DNA from 2 places in the Kitasatospora sp. NPDC059817 genome. Region 1 is predicted to be linked to the other one. Evidence: predicted binding sites of a transcription regulator. Region 1 holds the regulator's gene; the other holds the start of a gene.
The links. The regulator HspR, encoded in region 1, represses chaperone genes until heat shock. The targets are predictions, from matches to a motif close to TTGAGNNNNNNNNNCTCAA.
Positions count from the first base shown of each region.

Region 2: the regulator HspR is predicted to act here: its motif matches at 1,561-1,579, upstream of lon (endopeptidase La).

Region 1 covers NZ_JBHWIR010000004.1:14,902-18,306, reverse strand. Annotated here, with positions in the region: gene ACFV61_RS01470 (hypothetical protein) at 388-1,395, opposite strand; gene ACFV61_RS01465 (heat shock protein transcriptional repressor HspR) at 1,590-2,120, opposite strand; gene dnaJ (molecular chaperone DnaJ) at 2,128-3,285, opposite strand.
Region 2 covers NZ_JBHWIR010000213.1:2,833-6,237, forward strand. Annotated here, with positions in the region: gene lon (endopeptidase La) at 1-1,538, opposite strand, end outside; gene ACFV61_RS30700 (rhomboid-like protein) at 1,707-2,504, opposite strand; gene ACFV61_RS30705 (response regulator transcription factor) at 3,067-3,405, shown strand, end outside.

The sequences.
Region 1 (3,405 bases):
CACTGATCGTCTCTGTCGACCATCGCCACCGTCCACAGAGCCGTGGTGTCATCTCGATGCCTGGCAGAGAGATGACGCACTGGGGTAGCAGGCCCCCTGGCTTCCGGCATGGGCTTGCGGCATTATGTGGCAGGTTGTTCGAAACAATGGCTGGGTACCCGCGCCAAGTCTTAAACAAAGAGAGGGGGCACCATGTCTCGGATACGCCGGGTGGTGCGATTTGTCCTGGTTCCAGTCGTTGTGGGTCTGGCGCTTTTCATCGGGAGCGGTTCGAGCCCGGCTGACGACACGATCTGGAACATCGGGGTTTCCCACGATGCGGCAGCGCCTCAGACCATGGCGCTGGCCAATGACACGATCTGGAACTGAGACCGCCGCGACGCTTGGTCAGTGATAGCTGTCGGAGTCGGTCGGAACGCTGTTCCGGGCCAATGCGTACCCGAGTTGGAACAGCGACTCGACATTGTGCTCGTCGCGCATCTCGGCCAGGTGCCGCGCGAGCGTCCGTTCGCTGATGCCGAGTCTGCGGGCGATCACCCGGTGGTTCACGCCTTCGAGCATGAGGTCGATGATCGTCTGCCGCATCCCGGAGACCACCTGCTGCGGAACGGCGCGCGCGCCGTCGAAGTCCAGCGCCCGGCTCCAGTTCCGCTCGAAGATCTCGCTGATCAGGTAGCTGATGACGGCCCGATCGTGCACGAAGGCGGCCAGATTGAGGTCCTCGGCGATGGGGATGACCGCGATTCGGCGATCGATGACGATCAATCGCGTGTAGGGCTCCTCCAGCGTCCGGAACCGTCCGCCGGCCTTGGTTATCGTGGCCACGTACTCCCTGGTGGGAGCGTGGTACCGGGTGCTCGGGTGGTAGATCGTCCTGAGCGTGATGCCCAGGCGGAGGGCTTCGAGGTCGCGGGCGAGGATGCCGGTGAGCGCCTCGGACGGGCGCGGCCCGCCGGGTTGGGCGGCGAGGATCTCCTCCGAGGCGCTGGCGACGATCTGCTGCACCCGCTGGTTGATCAGCACCTTTCCCCGCACGTACTCGATCGCGCCGCCGGCCTGCTCCGGTGAGTGGTAGGCGGCCGTCAGGTCGTGGAGATCGGTGGCGAGGGCCGACGCGCGGGTGAGCAGGTCGAGTGCCTGGCGCTGCCAGGTCACGGAGAGGCTCTCGGACAGCTGCTGAGGGTCGACCGCGACGAGGACACCGGGTTCGTCGGTGTCGGCGACCAGAAGGCCTATCGCCACCAACTCCTCCTGGGCCCCGCCCGCCTTGGCGAGGTCGGAGTCCTTCGGAAACCGCCCGTTCTCGCGGATGACCGCCAGATACAGCTCCCGCGCTTCCTTCGAGAGGACGGAGGGCCCAATCGCGGCGGTACCGGGCTGTTCTCGTCCACTCATCTGCGGGCTCCTTGCCGTGGCCGTGTCTGCACTACCTGCCGGGCACCAATACCGGAATCGCAGTGCAGCATGCCAGATCGGGTGGCATCGGTGAGGGCGGCCAGATTTGTTCGACAGCACTCTCTCACCACGATCAAGCCGCCGGCACCCCCCGGGCGGAGGGGAGCCGGCGGCCGGAGGTGTTCAGCCAAGTCTCAGCGCTTGGGGCGCCAGACGACCAGGGCGCTGGACTGGGTGGGCGGCTGGTAGGGGACGAGGTCGCGGCGGTAGGAGGCGTGGACGGCGGCCTCGCGCTGCTGGAGGGCGCTGGTGGCGCCGTCGAGGGAGTCGACCAGTTCGCCGATGCGGGACTGGAGCGCGGTGACCTGGTTCTCCAGCTCGATGATCCGCTTGATGCCGGCCAGGTTGATGCCCTCGTCCTGGGAGAGCCGCTGGACCTCGCGCAACTGCTGGATGTCGCGCGCGGAGTAGCGGCGGCCCCGGCCGGCGGTGCGGTCGGGGCTGACCAGACCGAGGCGGTCGTACTGGCGGAGGGTCTGCGGGTGCAGGCCGGAGAGCTCGGCGGCGACGGAGATGACGTACACCGGGGTGTCCTCGGTGAGGACGTACTGCGGCGGGGCGGTGGGCCGCCGGGTGCGGCGGCCGTCGCCCGGCAGGCCGTCGCCGACGCCGACGCCGGGCAGGCCTTCACCGATGCCGGGGCCGATGGGACTGTTGGGGATCATCTGGTCGTCACGCTCCCTTCGCCGCCCGGAACAGGGCGGCTCGCGGGTCGTCGGAGGCGGTGGCCTCGCGGTACTGCTCCAGGGCGTTCAGCGCGTCCCCGGTGATGTGCCGCGGCACCACGACCTCGACGGTGACGAGGAGGTCGCCGCGGGTGCCGTCCTTGCGGGTGGCGCCCTTGCCGCGGGCGCGCATGGTGAGGCCGTTGGCACTGCCGGGGGGCAGCTTCAGCTTCACGGCCGGCCCGTTCAGCGTGGGCACCTCGATGGTGGCGCCGAGGGTGGCCTCGGGGAAGGTGACGGGGACGGTGACGGTGAGGTTGTCCCCCTTGCGCCCGAAGACGGGGTGCGGGTCGACGTGCACGGTGACGTAGAGGTCGCCGGGCTGTCCGCCGCGTTCGCCCTGGGCGCCCTTGCCCTTGAGCCGGATGCGCTGGGCGTCCTGGACGCCGGCCGGGATGCGGACCTGCATGGTGTGGGCGGAGCTGGCCCGGCCGCTGCCGTGGCAGTCGACGCACGGGTCGTCGACGATCATGCCTCGCCCGCGGCAGTCCTTGCACGGCTCGGAGAGCGCGAACGCGCCCTGGCCGCGGCTGACGGTGCCGGCGCCGACGCAGGTCGGGCAGACCCGCGGGGTGGTGCCGGACTTGGCGCCGGTGCCGTTGCAGGTGCGGCAGGGGGCCTGGCTGGTCATCCGCAGCGGGACGGTCGCACCGTCGACGGCCTCGTCGAAGGCGAGGGTCACCTCGGTCTCGACGTCGGCGCCGCGCCGGGGCTGGGCCTGCCGGCCGCCGCTGCGGTTGAAGAGTCCGCCGAAGACGTCGCCGAGCCCGCCGCTGCCGGTGTTCTGGCTGCCGCTGAAGAGGTCGCCGAAGTCGAAGCTGTAGCTGCCGTTGCCCTGGCCGGGGCCGCCGGCCCGGAAGCCGCCGTTGGCGAAGAGGCTGCGGGCCTCGTCGTACTCCTTGCGGCGCTTCTCGTCGGACAGGACGTCGTAGGCCTCGGAGATGTCCTTGAAGCGGTCCTCGGCCTTGGCGTCGCCCTTGTTGGCGTCCGGGTGGAACTCGCGCGCGAGCTTGCGGTAGGTCTTCTTGATCTCGGCGGCGGTGGCGTCCTTGGGCACGCCGAGGACCTTGTAGTAGTCCTTCTCCACGTAGTCCTTGCCACTCATGCGTCCACCTCGCTCCGCTCGGCAGCCGCTCCGCGCAACACGCGCCTTTCAACGATTCGCTCGCTGCGCTTGCTCATAGCTGCCGCCACCTCCCGATGTCCATCCTCGCTGCGCTGTCAA
Region 2 (3,405 bases), on a different contig from region 1:
TCGCGGGCGATGACGACCTTCTCGTCCTCGGTGTAGCCGTCGAGGCGGACGAGCTCCATCCGGTCGAGCAGCGCCTCGGGGATGGCCTCCAGCACGTTGGCGGTGGCGAGGAAGACGACATCCGAGAGGTCGAGCTCGACCTCCAGGTAGTGGTCCCGGAAGGTGTGGTTCTGCGCCGGGTCCAGCACCTCCAGGAGGGCGGCGGCCGGGTCGCCCCGGTAGTCGGAGCCGACCTTGTCGATCTCGTCGAGCAGGACGACCGGGTTCATCGAGCCGGCCTCCTTGATCGCCCGCACGAGCCGGCCGGGCTGCGCGCCGACGTAGGTGCGCCGGTGGCCGCGGATCTCGGCCTCGTCCCGGACGCCGCCGAGCGCGACCCGGACGAAGGTGCGGCCCATGGCGCGGGCCACGCTCTCGCCGAGCGACGTCTTGCCGACGCCGGGCGGGCCGACGAGTGCCAGCACCGCGCCTCCGCGCCGGCCGCCGACCAGCCCGAGCCCCTGGTCGGCCCGGCGCTTGCGCACCGCGAGGTACTCGACGATGCGGTCCTTCACGTCGGCGAGGCCGGCGTGGTCGGCGTCCAGCACGGCGCGGGCGCCGGCGATGTCGTACGCGTCCTCGGTGCGCTCGTTCCAGGGCAGCTCCAGGACGGTGTCCAGCCAGGTGCGGATCCAGGGGCCCTCGGGGGACTGCTCGGAGGCCCGCTCCAGCTTGTCGACCTCCTTGAGGGCCGCGTCGCGGACCTTCTCGGGCAGGTCGGCGGCCTCGACCCGGGCGCGGTAGTCGCCCTCCTCGTCGGCCGGGTCGCCGTTGAGCTCGGCCAGTTCCTTGCGGACGGCCTCCAGCTGGCGGCGGAGCAGGAACTCCTTCTGCTGCTTGGCCACGCCCTCCTCGACGTCCTTGCGGATGGTGTCGTTGACCTCCTCCTCGGCGAGGTGGTCGCGCAGCAGGGTCAGCGCGTACTCCAGGCGGGCGACCTGGTCGGCCTCCAGCAGCACCTTGAGCTTCTGCTCGGCGGTGGCGAAGGGCGCGTAGCCGATGTTGTCGGCGAGCTCGCCGACGCCCTCGATCTGGGCCACCCGGTCGACGATCTGCCAGGCGCCGCGCCTGCGCAGCCACTGGGTGGACAGCGCCTTGTACTCCTTGACCAGCTCGGCGGCCCGGCCGGCCGCCGGGGCGTCCACCGAGGACTCCCGGAAGGGCGTGGTCTCCACCCAGAGGGCGGCGCCGGGGCCGGTGGTGCCGGCCCCGATGCGGACCCGGCGCACGGCGCGCACCAGCGCGGCCGGCTCCCCGTCGGCCAGCCGGCCGACCTGCTCGACGGCGGCCAGGGTGCCGACCGCCGCGTACGAGCCGTCCACCCGCGGGACCAGCAGGACCTGCGGCTTGCCGGTGCCGGTGGCCGCCGCGCGGGCGGCCTCGACCGCGGCGCGCACCTCGGTGTCCTTGAGGTCCAGCGGGACGACCATGCCCGGCAGGACGACCTCGTCGTCGAGCGGCAGCACGGGCAGGGTGAGCGGTGTGGACGTCGATGCCATGATCTCTCCCCAGTCAGTGAAGTTGAGTCGACCTGACTAAGGCCTGGCGTGCGCCGGATGTTCCCGGGGCGGTGTTCGCCGTGAGCGAACAGGAGGAGGGTGCGGAGCGAACGGGGGGAGGGCGCGGGAAGCGCCGTCAAAAGCACGCGGGAGCGGCACCCGGAAGGGTCAGCGCACGTCCAGGACCGGAGCGCCGCCCGGCGCGGGCGAGGAGCCCGCGGCCGGCGCCTCGACCCGGCGCGTCCGCGGCTTCGGCCGCGGCCGTCGGGCCTGGGCCCGGCGCAGCCAGCGCCACAGCGCCACCCCGGTGAGCACCGCGGCGGGGTGCCCCACGGCGGTGACCAGGTCCCGCTCGGTGAGGATCTGCTCGGCGATCAGCAGCCCGGCGCCGCCGAGCGCGACCAGCCGCCCGCGCCACGGCAGCAGCCCGGCCACCGCACCCAGGCAGGTGAGCACGCCGTAGCTGACGCCGATGTCCAGGTAGTCCAGCGCCGCGGTCTCCATCCGCCCGGTCTCCACCGCGGTGATCACCACGCCCTGGGACAGCAGCGTGGCCGTGACGTGCCCGATCGCGAAGACCGCCGCCGCCCGGGCGGGACCGATCCGGCGCTCCAGCGGCGCGAGGGTGACGGCGAATCCCCACAGGTAGGGCATCCACACCTCGCCGGCCACCCAGAAACCGCTGAGCAGCAGCGCGCGCAGGGGGTGCTGCAGGAGGTTGTGGCCGTCGGAACTGGAGGCCTCCTGCAGCCGCTGCACGAGTTCCGGATCGGCGAGTTTGGCAAAGGTCGTGGTGGCGCCCACCACGGCGAGATAGCCGAGGGTGAAGGGGTTTCGCCGGGGTGTCGGCACCCGCGCCAGCAGCCACTCGACGACGCCGGTGCGCAGACCGTGCCGGAGCATGCCGTACGGCGGGCCGGCGGGCGACGCCCCGACCCGTCCGGCACCTCGCCGCAGTCCAGCCATGCCGCCCTCCGCTCCACGCCGGCAGCCACCGGCCCCTCACCAGGTGCCCAACGTACCGGCGCGCGCCGCGGATCCCGCCCTGCGGGGCGTTGTCGTGGCCACGTTACGTCGAGGTTCTGAGAGGCATCTGAGAAAAGCCGGTGAAGACCGTCAGGAAACCGGTCGACCGGATTCCTGATATTGGTCCAGACCTTCTTCCGGCGGGCGCACCGGCAGGGGCTCTGACCGGCGACTTGGCGTCAACTCGACTGCATACGTACCGTTACGCAGAGAAAAATCGCCGGGTAAGGTATCGGCCCGTGCCCACTCGTGCAGTGGGCTCCGAGGGCGGCCCGACAGCCGGCCCACGGGCCGGAAACGTCCGGTCCACCTGCCGGGAGGCATCCGCTGTCCGTACGCTGCGAAGTGCGCGGGAGAAGTGGGCGGGCGACAATCCGCCCGCCGACCCGCACGCACGACGGGACGGCGGACCCGGCACAGTCCACGACGGAACAAGACTACGAGCGGAGCCCGCCATCCCCACAGGTGGCCGGCCCGCAGCCCTGGGGGCGGTGGCGTGACCGTGACAGAACTTCAGCAGGACAACAACCACAGCGGCGGCACGGTGAGCAGCCAACGCAGAGTGCTGGTGGTGGAGGACGAGCCGACGATCGCGGAGTCGATCGCGGCCCGGCTGGGCGCGGAGGGCTTCAAGGTCGCCGTGGCCCACGACGGGCCGGGCGCGGTCGACGGCTTCCACACCTGGCAGCCGGACCTGGTGGTCCTCGACATCATGCTGCCCGGCTTCGACGGCCTTGAGGTGTGCCGCCGGATCCAGGCGCAGCGCCCGGTGCCGGTGCTGATGCTGACCGCGCGCGACGACGAGACGGACCTGCTGGTCGGCCTCGGCGTGGGCGCCGAC